One region of the Streptomyces sp. NBC_01261 genome, then DNA from elsewhere that is predicted to be linked to it. Evidence: riboswitches for the same ligand, from Rfam matches in the RefSeq annotation. Region 1 holds a riboswitch; each other region holds the start of a gene.
The links. A riboswitch is a leader RNA that binds a small molecule or an ion and turns the genes downstream of it on or off. The one in region 1 is predicted to bind cobalamin.
Positions count from the first base shown of each region.

Region 2: it holds a riboswitch for cobalamin, as region 1 does, so the genes downstream of both, OG226_RS18120 (ribonucleoside-diphosphate reductase subunit alpha) here and OG226_RS48025 (ABC transporter substrate-binding protein) in region 1, are expected to answer to the same signal.
Region 3: it holds a riboswitch for cobalamin, as region 1 does, so the genes downstream of both, OG226_RS37075 (cobalamin biosynthesis protein) here and OG226_RS48025 (ABC transporter substrate-binding protein) in region 1, are expected to answer to the same signal.
Region 4: it holds a riboswitch for cobalamin, as region 1 does, so the genes downstream of both, metE (5-methyltetrahydropteroyltriglutamate--homocysteine S-methyltransferase) here and OG226_RS48025 (ABC transporter substrate-binding protein) in region 1, are expected to answer to the same signal.

Region 1 covers NZ_CP108463.1:10,796,773-10,798,964, reverse strand. Annotated here, with positions in the region: gene OG226_RS48030 (FecCD family ABC transporter permease) at 1-21, opposite strand, end outside; gene OG226_RS48025 (ABC transporter substrate-binding protein) at 18-1,079, opposite strand; cobalamin riboswitch at 1,134-1,346, opposite strand; gene OG226_RS48020 (universal stress protein) at 1,519-2,192, shown strand, end outside.
Region 2 covers NZ_CP108463.1:4,212,444-4,214,635, reverse strand. Annotated here, with positions in the region: gene OG226_RS18120 (ribonucleoside-diphosphate reductase subunit alpha) at 1-910, opposite strand, end outside; cobalamin riboswitch at 1,035-1,158, opposite strand; gene OG226_RS18115 (GNAT family N-acetyltransferase) at 1,211-1,717, opposite strand; gene mctP (monocarboxylate uptake permease MctP) at 1,823-2,192, opposite strand, start outside.
Region 3 covers NZ_CP108463.1:8,311,677-8,313,868, reverse strand. Annotated here, with positions in the region: gene OG226_RS37085 (inorganic phosphate transporter) at 1-366, shown strand, start outside; gene OG226_RS37080 (hypothetical protein) at 401-622, shown strand; cobalamin riboswitch at 758-900, shown strand; gene OG226_RS37075 (cobalamin biosynthesis protein) at 999-1,940, shown strand; gene OG226_RS37070 (cobyric acid synthase) at 1,937-2,192, shown strand, end outside.
Region 4 covers NZ_CP108463.1:2,725,364-2,727,555, forward strand. Annotated here, with positions in the region: gene meaB (methylmalonyl Co-A mutase-associated GTPase MeaB) at 1-486, shown strand, start outside; cobalamin riboswitch at 602-824, shown strand; gene metE (5-methyltetrahydropteroyltriglutamate--homocysteine S-methyltransferase) at 963-2,192, shown strand, end outside.

The sequences.
Region 1 (2,192 bases):
CAGCAGGGTGCGGACGGTCACTTGGCGAGTCCGAAGTCGCGCAGGCCGGCGGCGACCTGCTCGATCCCTTCGACGGTGCGGATGGAGGGGTTCATCGCCTGGCCGCTGAGCAGGATGTACCGCTTCTTCTTGACGGCGGTGAGGTTGCGGGTGGCCGCGTTGCTCTCCAGGAAGTGGATCTTCGCCTTGGCGGTCTCGGCGGTCTGCGACTTCCGGGTCAGGTCGCCGAGGACGATGACGTCGGGATCGCGGTCGGCGACGGTCTCCCAGTTGATCTGGGGCCACTCGTCATGGGTATCGGAGAAGGCGTTCTTCGCACCGACGGTGCGGGTGATGGCGCCGGGGGCGCCGCAGCAGCCCGCCAGGTAGGGCGACTGGGCGTTGGCGAACCAGTACATGAGGGAGGTGTCGGAGGCGTCGAGGCCGGTGGTGGCCTTGGTCACCCGCGCCTTCAGCTGGGCCACGAGCCTGTCGCCACGCTCCTGCACGCCCATCGCGCGGGACAGGTCGCGTATCTCGCCGTAGACGCTGTCGAGCGTGAGCGGTGTGCTGCGCGAACCGTCGCCGCCGCTGTCGTTGTCCTTGCCCGCGCAGTCGGACGGCGAGACGTACGTCTGCACGCCCAGCTTCTCGAACTGTTCGCGGGTCGCGACTCCGCCCTTGCCGAGCGTCGAGACGAAGGAGGCGGTGACGAAGTCGGGTTCGGCGTCGAGGACCTTCTCGAAGGAGGGCGCGTTGTCGGCGAGACGCGGCACGGTCGCGTTGGCCTTCGTCAGGCCCTTGAGGACCGGGTCGGTCCAGGTTGCGGTGCCGGCGATGCGGTCGGCGAGGCCGAGGGAGAGCAGGATCTCGGTGGTGCCCTGGTTGAGGGAGACGACCCGCTCGGGGGCCGACTTCAACGTGACCTTGTGCCCGCAGTCGGTGAGCGTGAGCGGGAAGCCCGCGGCGGACTTCTGCGTCTCGCCGTCGGCACTGTCGCCGTCGGATCCGCCGCACGCGGTGAGCAGCAGGGCGGGCGCGACGAGGAGGACCGCGGTACGGCGGCGCAGCGGGACGGGGGCGGTACGGATCACGGGCATGCCTTGCCTGTCGGGGCTCGAACGCGGAGCCTGGCCTACGAACTCCCCCTCGCCGAGGGCGAGAAGGCGCCAGCAGGTCTTCGGACTCGGGTTCGTCCGGACGGGGCGCCTTCCCGGCGCGTCACGCACCGGCTCCTTCGGCCGGCCCGCGTCGCCCCAGTGGCGTCGATTGCCCCGCCCGTCCCCCTCACCGCTGCGCGTCAGTTCCGGATTCCCACCGGATTCCCTGGCCTCGGTTGTGGCACGACTGGCCCGCACAACGTATCAAGATCGGCGGTCGGCTCCCGCTGCGGGGTGCGGCACGGAGGTGCCCCTGAACCACTGCCGCTCTGTACCGCTACCGCAGGACTTTCCCCCGGTTCCGTCCGACCCCTGTGCGGCACGCTCCGCGCGGCGGATCGTAGAGGCCCCGACCCGCTCGCACGGAGGTCCAACGACCATGGCCCAACTGATCGTTGTCGGTGTCGACGGTTCCGCGGACAGTCGCACAGCCGCCGACTGGGCAGCTACGGAAGCCGAGTTGCGTGGACTCACCCTGCGGGTCGTCCACGTCTCGACACTCCCCGACGAGCAACTCCTCACTACCTGGCCCTACTTCCGCGAGCCCTCTCCCGACGCCCTCGTCACGGCACTCGCGAAGGACCACCCCGAACTCCGGGCCGAGGTGGTCGCCCTCACCGGAGAGGTCGTGCCGGAGCTGCTCCCGCTGACCGCCGAGGCAGACCGCACGGTCCTCGGGCTGCGCGGTACGGGCGGTTTCGCGGGCCTGGCCCTCGGTTCCGTGGCCCACGCGGTCGCCGAGCGCTCCGAGCGGCCGGTGGTGCTGGTGCCGAGCGGGTCCGTCCACAGCCGCCGCGGGCGGTCACCGTACGGCGTGACGCTGGGCGTCGACGGCGGCGAACTGCCCGGCGCCGTAGTCGACTTCGCCTTCGACGCCGCCTGTCGGCGTGACACCGGCCTGCACGTCGTCCACGCCTGGCGGTTGCCCTCGCCCGCCGAGCACTGGATGCCGTACGCACCGCCGGAGAAGGACCGAGGCCGCTGGGAGGACCAGGAGGCCCAACGCCTCTCGGACGCACTGCGGCCCTGGCGGGAGAAGTATCCGCACGTGGG
Region 2 (2,192 bases), 6.6 Mb from region 1:
ACGGGACGATGCCGTTGGAGTGCCCGTTCGTGCCGCGGATCAGCGAACCCCGGCTGCGGATGCGGGAGTACGACAGCCCGATGCCGCCGGCGTGCTTCGAGAGGCGGGCGACCTGGTGGTAGCGGTCGTAGATGGAGTCCAGCTCGTCCAGCGGGGAGTCGAGGAGGTAGCAGGACGACATCTGGGGGTGCCGGGTGCCGGAGTTGAAGAGCGTGGGGGAGGACGGGAGGTAGTCCAGGCGGCTCATCAGGCGGTAGAGCGCGGCCACTTCGTCCAGGGCGCGGGTCGAGTCGTCCTCGGCGAGACCGGCGGCCACGCGCAGCATGAAGTGCTGGGGGGTCTCGATGACCTTGCGGGTGATCGGGTGCCGCAGGAGGTAGCGGCTGTACAGGGTGCGCAGGCCGAAGTAGCCGAAGCGGTCGTCGGCGCCCTCGTCGAAGGAGGCGGCGATCAGCGCGTCGAGGCGGGCCGCGTGCAGCGTCGCGAACTCGGCGGTGCGGTCGGCGATGAGGCCCTCGCGCCGGCCCACGACGACGGACTCGGTGAACGTCGTGACGCCCTGGGAGGCGGCCTCGGCGGCGATGCTGATCGTCAGCAGCCGGGCGGCCAGCCGGGAGTAGACCGGGTCCTCGGAGATGAGGCCGGCGGCCGCCTCCGTGGCCAGCTCGCGCAGTTCCGCCACGTCCGCGTGCGCGGACCGGCCGCGCAACGTGGCGGCGGCGACCCGGCCCGGGTCGGCGTCGGGGAGGTCGGCGGTCAGCTCGGTCAGGGTCCGCAGGATCGCGGTACCGGGGCCGTCGGCGCCCTGAACAGCCGTTCCGGGAACGTCGGTTCCGGGTCCGGTCGCGGTCGCTACGATCGCCTCGTTCACCTGGGTCGCTGATGCCGGCTCTGCTGGCGCGATGGTCACGGTGGGGCTCTCCCTCGCTCGGCACGGGGCCTCGCCGAGGGCAGGCGGCAGTACACGAGCGCACGGGGCGTCGCGTCCACCGGCCCACTCCACGAGGCCCGGACGTCATGCGCCCGGCCGGGTGGCCGGACGCGCGCCGTCGGCAGGTCCTCGGACTGGCCAGGCGTGCATATGCACGCAAGTACACCGTTGCGGGACAGTTCCGGATTCGCACCGGATTCCCCTGCGGCGACAGCGAGCATGAGCATACATCTTGTGCTCGCCTGTCACGTCACCACCAGATGTTGTGTCGCGGTGGTTTCAGAGTGTCAGCTTGTAGGTGAGCAGAGTGAGATCGTCCAGGTGTGGCACGGGGTTCCAGTCGCGGTCGGGGGTGCGGACGAAACCCAGGCGTTCGTAGATGCGGTGGGCCGCGTGCATGGAGCTCTGGGTCGACAGGACTACGGCCGTGCAGCCCTCGGTGGCTCGGGCGCGGTCGATGCAGGCGCGGACGAGGGCGTCGCCGGCGCCTCGGCCGCGGGCGACGCCGGCGATCGCCAGTGCGCGGATCTCTGTCTCGCCGGGTCGCGCTATGTCGGCCACGGGGCCGGGGCCGGGGACGAAGGTGACTCCGCCCAGGAGGTGGTCGCCCTCCACGGCGACGAGGACCTCGGCGGCTGCGGCTCGGCTTGCCACGTCCTTCAGCACGGGGAGGTAGGGGTCGTCGTCGCCGTAGTCGAGGAGGCCGTCCTGTAGGTAGGCCTGCGCCGTGATGTTGCCGAGGTCTTCGTATTCGGTGGGGACCGCTCGGCGGATGAGGATGTCCATGTGGGTCAGTGTGTACGAACAGCGGGCCGCCGAGGGGGTGCTCCCGGTGGCCCGCTGCGGGTTCGTCGTGGCTGGTCGCGCAGTTCCCGCGCCCCTTGGGTGGAGTCAGTGACCGGCGATCACGGGGAGCTCCTCCTTCACTCCCGGGTCGCCCGCGTCCGCCGTGTAGTCGCCGGGGCTTGTCTCGTCCTCGCCCTCGGGGGCCTTGAACGCCTTCAGGGCGAAGGTGAGGACCACCGTGACGACCACGTTCATGACGAATGCCGTCAGGCCGATGTAGCCGATCTCGCCGATGCCGGGGATCTCCTTGGACGAGCCGCCGAAGTGGTCCTGGGTCGGGGAGGCCACGCCGTAGGCCGCGAGGGTGCCGTAGATCATGCCGACCGCCCAGCCGGTGAGGAGGGCCCAGCGGTGCGGCCAGCGGGTGAAGAGGCCGCCCACCAGGGACGGGAAGGTCTGGAGGATCCAGATGCCG
Region 3 (2,192 bases), 2.5 Mb from region 1:
TGGTCGACCGCGACCCGGATGTTCGTCGCCTGGGGTCTGACCCTGCCGGCCGCCGCGCTGGTCGGCGCGCTCGCCGAGTCCGTGACCGACCTCGGCGACTGGGGCACCGCGCTGGTGGCCGTCTTCCTGGTCGCCTCCAGCGCCGGCATCTGGCTGCTCTCCCGCCGCCAGGTCGTCGACGCCTCGAACGTCAACGAGATCGACGAACCGGCCGGCGTGATCACCACCGCGATCGCCGCCGTGACCCCGCCGCCCCCGTCGGTCGCCCTCTCCGAAGGCCTCACGGCCACGATCCCCTCGCCGCCCGTGAACCCGGCCCCCATCGTGCGGTCCGACCCGGCGACACCGCCGGCCGCCGCCGTCTGAGCCCCGCGCCCCGGACACGAAGGAACGAATCAGCATGCATATCGACTGGGCAGCCCTCGGCTCCGTCTTCGGCGTCAGCCTCGTCGCCACCGTCTCCCTGGTGGCCGTCTTCACCCTCGGCATCGTCGGCCTCTCCCGCCGCGAACGCGCCACCGCCCAGGGCGACTCCGCGCCCCTCGCCCTGACCGGCGCGTACGCCTGCTTCGCGGCCTGCGCGGCGGCGGTGGCCTATGGGATCTATCTGATCGTGGCCTGACCGGCCGCCAGTTGGACCGAGCGTGGGGTGCGGGACGGATCGTCGTCCCGCACCCCACGTCCGCGTGACCCCTCCGACCCGTCGCGTGTGGGCATCCGCACACTCCGTCCCCGCAGGTCAACAGTAAGTTGACGGCCCTTCCAACAGCATGGTGGACTGCCGGAGCCATATACGGCGGCAGAAGAGGAAGCCGGTGCGAGTCCGGCGCGGTCCCGCCACTGTCACCGGGGTAGACACCCCCGGGAGCCAGGAACTCTCACCGCCGGTCTCGTCGAACCAGGGCGTGGACACCCTGAGTGAGGACATACCGCCATGCTCGGCTGTCGTTCGAGGTCCCGTACCCGCACAGTGTCCGATCCAGCGATCGGCTGACCCGATGCGTGCCGATCGCGTCTTCGCGTACGGCGCCGCCGCCGGCCTCCTCGGCGACCACCTGCTCGGCGATCCCCGCCGCGGGCATCCGGTCGCCGCCTTCGGCCGTGCCGCGGGCGCCGTGGAACAGGTGCTGTGGCGCGACCACCGGGGCTGGGGCGCCGTGCACACCGCCGTGTGCGTCGGTGGCACCATCACCCTCGCCGCCGCGGCCACTTCGGCCCTACGACCGTCCCGTACGGCCTCTGCCGCCCTCACCGCCGCCGCCACCTGGGCCGTCGTCGGCGGGACCTCCCTCGCGCGCGAGGCCGGAGTCATCGGGCGGGCGCTGGAGGCCGGTGACATCGACGGTGCGCGGGCCCGGCTCCCCCACCTCTGCGGGCGGGACCCGCAGTCCCTCGACGCCGACGGGATCGCCCGGGCCGTCGTCGAGTCCGTCGCCGAGAACACCTCCGACGCGGTCGTCGGCGCCCTGGTCTGGGGCGGCATCGCGGGCGTCCCGGGCCTGCTCGGCTTCCGGGCGGTGAACACCCTCGACGCGATGGTCGGCCACAGGTCGGCCAAGTACCGCCGCTACGGCTGGGCTTCGGCCCGCCTCGACGACGTGGCCGGCTGGCCGGGCGCCCGCCTCACCGCCGCCCTCGCGACCGTCGCGGGCGGCGACCCGCGCGGTGCCGCCCGCGCCTGGCGCACCGACGCCCGCAAACACCCGAGCCCCAACGCCGGCCCCGTGGAGGCCTCCTTCGCGGGAGCCCTCGGCGTGCGCCTCGGCGGGACGCTCTCCTACGGCGGCCGGGTCGAGCACCGGCCGGTGCTCAACGGCGACGGACGCGCCGTCGCCGTACCGGACATCGCGCGTGCCGTACGGCTGTCCCGGCGCGTCGGTCTGCTCGCGCTCGGGGTCAGTGTCGCCGGGCGGCTGCTGGTGAAGGGACGGACGTCATGAGCGGCGGCGGGCTGTTGGTGGCCGGGACCACCTCGGACGCCGGCAAGAGTGTCGTGACCGCCGGGATCTGCCGCTGGCTGGTGCGGCAGGGCGTGAAGGTGGCGCCGTTCAAGGCGCAGAACATGTCCCTGAACTCGTTCGTGACGCGCGAGGGTGCCGAGATCGGGCGGGCGCAGGCCATGCAGGCGCAGGCCTGCCGGATCGAGCCGACCGCGCTGATGAATCCCGTGCTGCTGAAGCCGGGCAGCGACC
Region 4 (2,192 bases), 8.1 Mb from region 1:
TCCTTCCTCCTCCTGACCCTGGCCCGCACCGGCGACCAGTTGCAGGGCATCAAGAAGGGCGTCCTGGAGCTGGCGGACGTCATCGCCGTCAACAAGGCGGACGGCCCGCACGAGCGCGACGCGAAGAGCGCGGCACGTGAACTGGCAGGCGCACTACGGCTGATGCATCCCGCCGACGCCGCCTGGACCCCGCCGGTACTGACCTGCAGCGCACGCGAGGGAACAGGCCTGGACACGGTCTGGGAACGCCTGGAGCAACACCGCTCCCTGCTGGACTCCACGGGCCGCCTCGCCGCGAAGCGCGGCGAGCAACAGGTGGACTGGACCTGGACGATGGTCCGAGAAGAACTCCTGGGCCGCCTCCACTCGGATCCGACGGTACGCGCGCTGGCTCCGGACCTCGAACGCCAGGTACGCGAGGGCGAGTTGACGGCAACACTGGCGGCAGACCAAATCCTGCGAGCCTTCGGGACCCCGCCCAACTGACCACACCCTGTTTTTCGGGGCGCGGGGCTGTATCGATTCGCGGCTCCGCCGCGTGGGCGCGACCAGCCCCCACCAGGCCCGCACCCAAAAATCGACGCACCCACCCCAAACCCTTTAGGCTGGCCGCGCAGCTGGTTCGCCCCGTCAGCCAGACGGACGCGTCGCAAGAGGGAACCCGGTGAGATTCCGGGACTGCCCCGCAGCGGTAAGCGGGAACGACCGCCGTCATACGCACTGGGCCCACACAGGACCTGGGAAGCGACGGCCAGTAGGTGACCTCCGGTTCACAGGAGGCCGTGCCCGCGAGTCCGAAGACCTGCCACCTGCCCGCACGCGAAGCATTCGCGCGCGGAATCCCGGTGACCTCGTGGGCGGGTCGGCGTACACACGGGCGGTCACCATCCCCCGGTCTACGAACCTTCGCGCTCACGTCCCGACACCGGGATCCAGGGAGATATCTCGCGAAGGAGATTTCCGTGACATCGAAGTCCGCAGCCGCGGCAGCACGGGCCACCGTCTACGGCTACCCCCGCCAGGGCAGGGGCCGAGAACTCAAGAAGGCCATCGAGGGCTACTGGAAGGGCCGCGTCGACGCCGACGCCCTCCGGGCCACCGCAGCCGAACTGCGCCGCACGAACTGGCAGCAACTGACGGACGCCGGCATCCACGAGATCCCGACCGGCGACTTCTCGTACTACGACCACGTCCTCGACACCACCGTCATGGTCGGCGCCGTCCCCGAACGCCACCGCGCCGCCGTCGAACTCGACGCGCTGGACGGCTACTTCGCGATGGCGCGCGGCACACAGGACGTGGCGCCGCTGGAGATGACGAAGTGGTTCGACACCAACTACCACTACCTCGTGCCCGAGTTGGGCCCGGACACCGTCTTCACCACCGACTCCACCAAGCAGGTGGCGGAGTTGAAGGAGGCCCTCGCCCTGGGCCTGACCGCCCGCCCCGTCCTCGTCGGCCCCATCACCTACCTGCTGCTCGCCAAGCCCGCGCCCGGGGTGGCCACGGACTTCGATCCGCTGACCCTCCTGGACCGGCTGCTGCCCGTGTACGCCGAGGTCCTCGCCGACCTCCGTGCGGCGGGCGCGGAATGGGTGCAGCTCGACGAACCCGCCCTCGTCCAGGACCGTACCCCGGCCGAACTGAGCGCCACCATGCACGCCTACCGCGACCTCGGGGGCCGCACCGACCGGCCGAAGCTCCTGATCGCCTCGTACTTCGACCGGCTCGGCGAGGCCCTGCTCGTCCTCGCGAAGGCGCCGGTGGAGGGCCTCGCGCTCGACTTCACCGAGGCCGCCGCCGCCAACCTGGACGACCTCGCCTCCGTAGGCGGACTGCCCGGCAAGCGCCTGATCGCGGGCGTGGTCAACGGCCGTAACGTCTGGGTCAACGACCTCACCAAGTCCCTCGCCACCCTGGGCACGTTGCTCGGTCTGGCCGACCGGGTCGACGTGGCCGCCTCCTGCTCGCTGCTCCATGTGCCGCTCGACGCGGCCGCCGAGCGGGACATCGAGCCGCAGATCCTGCGCTGGCTCGCGTTCGCACGGCAGAAGACGGCCGAGATCGTCACGCTCGCCAAGGGACTGGCCCAGGGCACCGACACGATCACCGCCGAACTCGCCGCCAACCGCGCCGACTTGGCCTCCCGCGCCGGTTCGGCGCTCACCAGCGATCCCGCCGTACGGTCCCGG